DNA from 2 places in the Xenorhabdus bakwenae genome. Region 1 is predicted to be linked to the other one. Evidence: predicted binding sites of a transcription regulator. Region 1 holds the regulator's gene; the other holds the start of a gene.
What was found. The regulator PurR, encoded in region 1, represses purine synthesis genes. The targets are predictions, from matches to a motif close to CANGCAAACGTTTGCNTG.

Region 1 (4,680 bases):
ATCAGTAACCGTGTTAGTATTCGTATTCATGTTCGTCATATTTGCTTCCTTAAAAACTGCAAGCGCTATTTATCAGCATAAGATAAAGATTGATTCAGAATACCACTTTCTGCGCTAATTTTTCTACCGTGAACTTTATATGGCAAATTTTTGCCATGATTTGCAGCAATTGATCATCAGTTATTGTCATTCCAACTGACTGTATCTAATCCATGTTAAGTTCAGTTCTGCACCAGTTCGCAGCTTAATAACATCTTTTTCCCTGTTATTTAGCAGAAAAGTTGTTAAGATAATTATCAAAATAGTAACACGATAATAAGCTTAAATTTGCCCTGCCCATGGTTAGTGTCTAAGCCATGGTTTGCGGAGCCAAAAACCCGATATTAAAAAGGAGCATGCAATGTCTTTTGAATTACCAGCATTACCTTATGCCAAAGATGCCCTGGAACCACACATTTCTGCAGAAACTCTGGAATATCACTACGGCAAACATCACAACGCTTATGTTGTAAACCTGAATAATCTGATTAAAGAGACTGAATTTGCCGGAAAATCGCTGGAAGAAATTATCAAAACCTCTGAAGCTGGCATTTTCAATAACGCAGCACAAGTTTGGAACCATACTTTCTACTGGCATAGCCTGTCACCAAATGGTGGTGGCGAACCCACTGGAAAAGTTGCAGATGCTATCAACAATGCCTTCGGTTCTTTTGCTGAATTCAAACAGCAGTTCACCGACTCAGCCCTGAAAAACTTTGGTTCAGGCTGGACTTGGTTAGTCAAGAAAGTTGATGGCACTCTGGCTATTGTTAACACGTCTAATGCAGCAACCCCACTGACTGGCGAAGATAAACCAGTACTGACTGTTGATGTTTGGGAGCACGCATATTACATCGATTACCGCAATGCACGCCCCCAATATTTGGAGCACTTCTGGGCTCTGATCAACTGGAAATTTGTTGAGGAAAACCTGGCTTAATAAGATTCATTCTCATACTAACCTGAAATAATAAGGGCGGGTTTTCCTTTATTCGCGGAATTCCGCATGCTGGAGAACCCGCCCTTAAAGTAAGTGGGACTACACATTCTTCGTTTAGATCTTGATCAGATCAGACAGAGGCTTGCCAGAAAAACAATCATGATTAATGCACTACAGGCAGCCAACAATCCCAGCTTCAGATCTGTATCCATAGAACATCCTCAATGTGAAAATTAAGACACCTCAACATCCTAAATTTTAAGCAGTTATTTCCCATATATCGAAAAACCATACCGCGATATTTAATCCATACTCTTTATAGCATCGATTATTGCTTTCACTTTTGAGCTAGATCAGACAAAATTCAAGGTTTACCGCTAAATTATTGTCAACCATCACCCTGTATATAAATATATTGGCAAACGATTAACAAATAGCTATACCCGACAAGAAAGATAAAGGGTATATAAATTAGACCAGAAGGTCAGGAGTCCTTTTTTCATGGCAACGATTAAAGATGTGGCTAAACGCGCTGGTGTTTCGACCACAACCGTATCCCATGTTATCAATAAAACCCGTTTCGTCGCCGAAGATACCAAGGCCGCAGTTTGGGCCGCTATTAAAGAATTGAACTATTCTCCCAGTGCCGTTGCCCGCAGCTTGAAAGTAAACCACACCAAATCCATTGGATTGCTGGCAACATCAAGTGAAGCACCATACTTTGCTGAGATCATAGAATCGGTTGAAAATAGCTGCTATAGCAAAGGTTATACACTGATTTTATGTAATTCTCATAACAACCTTGATAAACAGAAAGCTTATCTCGCTATGCTGGCGCAAAAACGGGTAGATGGTTTGCTGGTAATGTGTTCAGAATACCCTGAGCAACTTTTGAGTATGTTGGAAGGCTATCGTAATATTCCTATGGTGGTCATGGATTGGGGAGAATCCAGAGGTGATTTTACCGATGCAATTATTGATAATGCCTTTCATGGTGGTTACCTAGCTGGCCGTTATCTCATTGAACGTGGTCATCGTGATATTGCATCTATTCCGGGACCGTTGGCAAGAAATACCGGTGGGGGCCGCCACCAAGGTTTCCTCAAAGCACTAAAAGAAGCCAATATCGCTATTCGGGATGAATGGTTTGTACAAGGTGATTTTGAGCCGGAGTCCGGTTATCAAGCCATGTATAAAATCCTGAATCAAAAACATCGTCCAACTGCTGTTTTTTGTGGTGGAGATGTCATGGCTATGGGAGCGATTTGTGCAGCCGATGAGCTGGGATTGCGCGTTCCACAAGACATTTCAATCATCGGTTATGATAATATTCGCAATGCTCGCTATTTTACGCCAGCATTAACAACCATCCATCAACCCAAAGAGCGTTTAGGGCAAATGGCCTTTTCAATGTTACTGGACAGGATCGTCAATAAACGTGAAGATGCACAAACTATCGAAGTCCACCCACGCCTTGTTGAACGGCGCTCTGTTGCAGATGGACCTTTTATCGATTATCGCCGCTGACCATTAATTTTCTTGCAGCCATTCGGCATTAAGCGTTTCGCTATCCCCCAGATAATCTAGTAACCAGCTTAATGCCGGTGAATGGCTTTTTTGCGACCATGTCAAGCAGCATGGACTGTCAGGCAATGGTTGCTCAAGTTCAAGTGTCATCAGCTTGCCTTTACGGATCAGCGGTAGAGCACGGTGTTTGGGCACCATGCCTACACACAATCCATCCATTAAGCAACTTAATCCAACATCCCAATCGGGAACAATCAGTCTCCGTTGATTATCCAAAGCCCATGTATCACGTTTAGGTAAGCTGCGGGCAGTATCTTCAAGACATAAACTGGGATAAGGCCGCATTTGTTCATCATTCAATTTTCCCGATATTACTGCCAGTTCATGTTCAGGGCTGGCTACACACAGCCAAGGCATAAACCCCATATCCCTGAAGCTATACCGCTCGCCCACGGGGGAAGCACGTGTCGCTCCGATGGCGACATCCACTCGTTCATCCACCAAAGCATCCCATACGCCATTGAAAACTTCAGGATAGACAAATAACTCAATATCTGGAAAATGGCGATAAAAATCCAAAATTAGCCGACGCGTTCGCTCTGGTTTTACGACCTGATCAACCGCAATACTAAATTGCCCCCGCCAACCGTTGGCAACCTGTTGGCACTGGTGCCGAGTGTGATTCATTTTTTTGATAACAGAACGCGCTTCTTTGACAAAAATTGCCCCCGCTTCCGTTAAATCAACGTCACGGTGACGACGTTCAAACAGAGGTATTGCCAGCCATTCTTCAAGCTGTTTTACCGTATAGCTGATAGCAGAAGGCACACGATGAAGTTCTGATGCAGCTGCGCTGAAACTTCCTGTTCTGGCAACAGCATCAACGACTTCCAGAGAGTATTCAGACCACATATATCTTCCTTTCAATTTTTTTCACGGCATGGTGCAAATATTACCGTTTCACAAGTAAAAATCATGCTATATAAAATAAGCCAACTATTTCCTTATCCACTACAAAACCTAATTATTAACACAATGACAACAAATAAAAACGCCATTCCATTTATGTCTTATCTCGCAGGCTTAAGCATGTTAGGCTATTTGGCCATTGATATGTATCTACCCGCTTTTGACACAATGAAAGCAGAATTAGGTACATCCACTAATGCCATCAGTGCGAGCCTTAGCATTTTTCTTGCCGGATTTGCTTTTGCCCAGCTTTTATGGGGTCAATTGTCTGACCGTTTAGGCAGAAAACCTGTTCTTATTATCGGCCTATCCCTGTTTTCCATTAGTTGTTTAGGTATGCTTTGGATTACAGACCCGATCCAGTTACTGGTATTGAGATTTATGCAAGCGGTTGGTGTTTGTTCTGCTGCGGTGACCTGGCAGGCTTTAGTCGTCGACAGATATGATGTAGAACGTACCAAACGTGTTTTTGCCATGATCATGCCTTTGGTTGCTCTTTCCCCGGCTCTTGCGCCTTTGTTGGGCGCATGGTTATTGACGCATAATGGTTGGAGGATCATTTTCCTTGTTTTAATGATCGTAACGATATTGCTGTTAATACCAACATTTTTTCTGACCAACAAACGCACCAATATCGAAACCCACGCCAATAAAAAGGCAGTTTCTTTCTTTACGTTATTAACTTCCCCAGTTTTTAACGGAAATGTACTGATCTATGCATCTTGCAGTGCAGGTTTTTTTGCCTGGTTAACGGGTTCACCAACAATTTTGAAAGATATGGGTTATGATCCTACCGATATTGGCTTAAGTTATATTCCCCAAACTCTGGCATTTATGATTGGCGGGTATGGTTGCCGTATCTTACTGGAAAAAGTAAAAAGTGAAACAGTATTCCCATTTCTGTTGGTGGGCTATGCTGTAAGCATGATCATTATTTGTTTGATTTCCATATTAAGTGAACCTTCATTTATAGCCATTCTTATTCCTTTTTGTGTGATGGCAGCAATGAATGGTGCATCCTATCCAATTGCAGTAGCAAATGCTCTGTCTGTTTATCCACAGAATAGTGGTAAAGCGGCTGCATTACAAAATGCCCTGCAATTGGGCCTCTGTTTTGTTGCCAGTATGATCGTTTCTCTATTTATGGAATACCCTCTTTTATCGACGACGACAATCATGGCGCTTACGGTTGTTCCCATGACTAT
Region 2 (4,680 bases), 720 kb from region 1:
GTCACCAATAATCCACCATCCGAACGGTCATGGTAAGCCAGCAATTTTTGTTCTGAAATCAACTGTTGGATCGCATTAAAGAAACCCGCTAATTGTTCGACGCTGCGAACATCTGCGGTTTTATCCCCCAGTTGGCGATAAACCTGCGCCAATGCTGTCCCACCCAGCGCATTCTGCCCTTTACCCAGATCGATTAGCAGCAACGCATTGTCATCTTCAGTAGATAACTCTGGCGTCACGGTACAGCGCACATCTTCTACTCGCGCAAACGCACTGATAACCAATGAAAGTGGTGACGTCATTTCACGCTCTTCCCCATTTTGACGCCAGCGGGTTTTCATTGACATCGAATCCTTACCAACCGGAATGGTCAATCCCAAGGCTGGGCACAGCTCCTCACCCACAGCTTTGACGGCGGCATACAACCCCGCATCTTCACCAGCATGGCCTGATGCCGACATCCAGTTAGCGGATAACTTCACGCGTTTCAGATCCTGGATATAAGCGGAGGCAATATTGGTCAGTGCTTCACCCACCGCCATACGCGCTGATGCTGCAAAATCCAATAATGCAATCGGCGCTCGCTCGCCCATTGACATGGCTTCGCCATAATAGCTGTCCAAACTGGCGGTAGTCACAGCACAATCTGCGACTGGAATTTGCCAGGGGCCAACCATCTGGTCACGGGCAACCATACCGGTTATGGAACGATCCCCTATCGTAATCAGGAATGTTTTTTCCGCCACGGCAGGCAAATGCAAGACACGTTTTACCGCTTCTGCGAGATCAATCCCCTTGCGATCCAAACCTTGCCCTTGAGCTTGCAAAACCTGTACATTTTTCAGCATCTTCGGCGTCTTACCGAGCAACACATCCAGCGGCATATCGATTGGCTGATTATTAAAATGGTTGTCATTCAACTGCAAATGTCGCTCTTCCGTTGCTTCCCCAATCACCGCGTAAGGCGCACGTTCACGGCGGCATATTTCTTCAAACAGAGCTAATTGCTCTGGTGCTACCGCCAAAACATAACGTTCCTGGGATTCATTGCACCATAACTGCAATGGACTCATGCCGGGTTCATCGTTAAGAATATTACGTAACTCAAAACGCCCGCCTCGACCGCCATCACTGACCAATTCGGGCATAGCATTTGACAAACCGCCAGCGCCTACATCATGAATAAATAAAATCGGATTTTTATCCCCCAATTGCCAGCAACTGTCGATCACTTCCTGACAACGACGCTCCATCTCCGCATTGTCACGCTGTACAGAGGCAAAATCCAGGTCAGCATCAGACTGACCGGATGTCATTGAAGATGCCGCCCCGCCCCCTAAACCGATATTCATGCTTGGTCCACCCAACACAATCAATTTTGCACCGTCCGAAATCTCCCCTTTCTGGACATGTTCTTCACGGATATTGCCGATCCCGCCTGCCAGCATGATGGGCTTGTGATAACCACGCAATTCTGAACTGTTATGGGAACAAATTTTTTCTTCATAGGTTCTGAAATACCCGAGCAATGCCGGACGCCCAAATTCATTATTAAACGCTGCGCCGCCTAATGGGCCTTCCAGCATGATGTCCAATGCACTGACAATGCGATCAGGTTTACCAAAATCCTCTTCCCACGGTTGCTCAAACCCAGGAATTCTCAGGTTTGAAACTGAAAAACCGACCAGCCCGGCTTTCGGTTTGGCACCTCGTCCGGTTGCACCTTCATCACGAATTTCACCACCGGAACCCGTCGCTGCACCGGGCCAGGGCGAAATGGCGGTCGGATGGTTATGAGTTTCCACTTTCATCAAGATGTGGGCTGGCTCTTGATGATAGTCATAAACCCCGGTTGCAGGATCAGGGAAGAAGCGGCCAACATCAGAACCTTCCATAACCGCTGCGTTATCTTTATAAGCAGAAAGCACGTAATCTGGCGTCTGTTCAAACGTGTTTTTGATCATTTTGAACAAAGATTTGGGTTGAGTCTGGCCATCAATAATCCAATCTGCATTGAAAATTTTGTGGCGACAATGCTCAGAATTTGCCTGGGCAAACATATACAGCTCAACATCCGTTGGATTGCGTCCTAACGCCTGAAAAGCGCTCATCAGATAATCAATTTCATCGATAGCCAGAGCCAGCCCTAATTCAATATTTGCTGATTCCAGTGCGGCCCGTCCCGATTGCAAGATATCAATCTGTTTTAACGGCGCAGGGGGCTGGTGAGAAAACAGGACTTCGGCTTGTTCACACTGAGTGAACACACGTTCCATCATGCGATCGTGCAGTAATGCCGACAACGTTTGCCATTGCCCGTCATCCAGGCCAACACTCTGAATATAATAGGCAATCCCTCTTTCTAAACGGACAACCTGCTTCAGTCCACAATTGTGGGCAATATCTGTCGCTTTCGATGACCAAGGGGATATCGTGCCAGGGCGAGGCGTGACTAATATAAGTTGTCCTTTAGGCTCAAGTTCGGCCAAAGAGGGACCATACTTTAATAGTTTATTTAATTTCTCTCGCTCATCTTCCGTGATGGGGTCATTAACTTCGGCAAAATGCACATATTCTGCATAAATGTCAGTAACTGGGAGATGTTGATCTTGACACTGGGAAAGGAGCTTAGTGATGCGAAATGCCGATAAAGCGGGTGAGCCACGCAGAATTTCCATAATAATAGGTTCTCTCATCTTAGAAGCAAAGCCTGACTGATGCCTCAGGAAACAGCAAGCATTATAGAGGAATGTTTCCTCTGACGAAACCGTTTGCGTGGTGATTTATTCACCCAGCAATACACTCAATAAAATACCAAAATGAGTTTAATAGGGTTGCACATCTCCCTTTTGTTACGCAAAATTCTCGATTACTGGAAATTTAACCATGCTATTATCTTGTACTTCATACGGTTACAAATCGTTCTGAAAAGAGATAACTATTTGAATAACATAAAGATAAATTATTTTGTTATCGTAATTATCACGCTCCTTTCTGCTGCCATCATCGGCCTGAATATCAATTGGCCCAATAAACAGCAGGAGCAGATAAACAAAATTCTGGCACGAGGAGAGCTACGGGTTAGTACCATCAGCTCTCCTCTGATCTCTCTTAACAACAAAAATGAGCCAGCAGGATTCGACTATGAGTTAATCAAGCGGTTTGCCAATTATCTGGGCGTTAAACTGGTGATTAAGTTTCGTCCCAACATTAAGCAACTTTTTGACGACTTGGAAAACGATAAAGCCGATTTCCTGGCTGCCGGGCTTATCTACAATAAAGACAGGCTGAACCAGACACGCACTGGCCCAGCCTATGTTTCAGTCATACAACAACTGGTGTATCGCAAGGGGGCGACACGTCCACATTCGTTTGGTGATTTAAAAGGTAAACTCATCGTCACGGCAGGCTCAGCTCATGTAAGTGAACTGAAAAAGTGGAAAGAAAAGTCTTATCCTGAGTTAACCTGGGAAGAAACACCACACGAGAATACGCAACAATTGCTCGAACAACTCTCCGAGGGAAAAATCGACTATACCATCAGTGACTCCCTCAGTTTGGCCTTGCAACAGCGCATTCATCCCAATCTGGCAGTTGCTTTTGATGTCAGTGAAGAAAGCCCTTTAACCTGGTATTTAAAACGTAATGCCGATTATAGCCTCTACTCCGCTATGCTCGATTTCTTCAGTATGTTGACTGAAAACGGCATCATGTCGCGGCTACAAGAAAAATATTTCAGTCATGTCGGCTCATTCGATTATTTCGATACCCTTTCATTTATTCGTGCCATCAATACGCTCTTACCAACCTATCAACCCATTTTTCAACAATACGCGGGATCGCTTGATTGGCAATTGGTGGCTGCCATTGCATGGCAAGAATCACATTGGGACCCACAAGCCACTTCACCTACTGGTGTTCGTGGATTGATGATGCTCACACGCCCGACAGCAAAATGGGCTGGAATTCACGATCGGCTGGATCCGGAGGAGAGTGTAAAAGGCGGAATGGCTTATCTGCACTACCTGATGGCGCGTTTGCCAGAAACCATTCCTGAGGATGAGCGCATTTGGTTTGCCCTTGCCGCTTACAACATGGGGTATGGGCACCTTCTTGATGCCCGTAAATTAACCGCGGCACAAAAAGGGAATCCAGACAGCTGGCTGGATGTTAAAACGCGCCTGCCCCTGCTCAGCAAGAAAAGATATTACGCCAATACAACCTATGGCTATGCCCGTGGCTATGAAGCTTATCGTTACGTTGAAAATATTCGGCGTTACTATTTGAGCCTGGAGGGATACCTTAGAGCGAAAGCCAACCGCGAGAAAACGGAAGAGAGTGAAGTGGCAACGGATACCACGACCATCAATACTCCTCAAGCTGAGAATGACAAAATAACAAGCAATAACGCTGGATCTCACGAAAAAGCGTCGGAGAATAAAACACCGACGCCATCTGAAACGACCGCTAAATCATAACTGACTATGGCATGTCCTGTTGCTGAGTTTTCAATTTTTTCAATGCCTTATGCTGTTCCCTGCGTTGTTTAAAAAAAGCACTCAACATAGTGGCACACTCTTCCGCCAGCACCCCGCCGGTAATGTCAATTTGGTGATTCATGCCCGGGTGGCGCAAGATATCAATCAGTGAACCCGCTGCTCCGGTTTTCATATCGCTGGC

Region 2: purL (phosphoribosylformylglycinamidine synthase) is a predicted target of PurR. The motif match lies at 2,761-2,778, and genes of this name have one in related genera.

Annotation. Positions count from the first base shown of each region.
Region 1 covers NZ_CP119194.1:783,859-788,538, reverse strand. Annotated here, with positions in the region: gene PXH59_RS04620 (Grx4 family monothiol glutaredoxin) at 1-39, opposite strand, end outside; gene sodB (superoxide dismutase [Fe]) at 401-979, shown strand; gene purR (HTH-type transcriptional repressor PurR) at 1,481-2,506, shown strand; gene punR (DNA-binding transcriptional activator PunR) at 2,510-3,418, opposite strand; gene punC (purine nucleoside transporter PunC) at 3,542-4,680, shown strand, end outside.
Region 2 covers NZ_CP119194.1:64,388-69,067, reverse strand. Annotated here, with positions in the region: gene purL (phosphoribosylformylglycinamidine synthase) at 1-2,678, opposite strand, end outside; gene mltF (membrane-bound lytic murein transglycosylase MltF) at 2,943-4,478, shown strand; gene tadA (tRNA adenosine(34) deaminase TadA) at 4,483-4,680, opposite strand, start outside.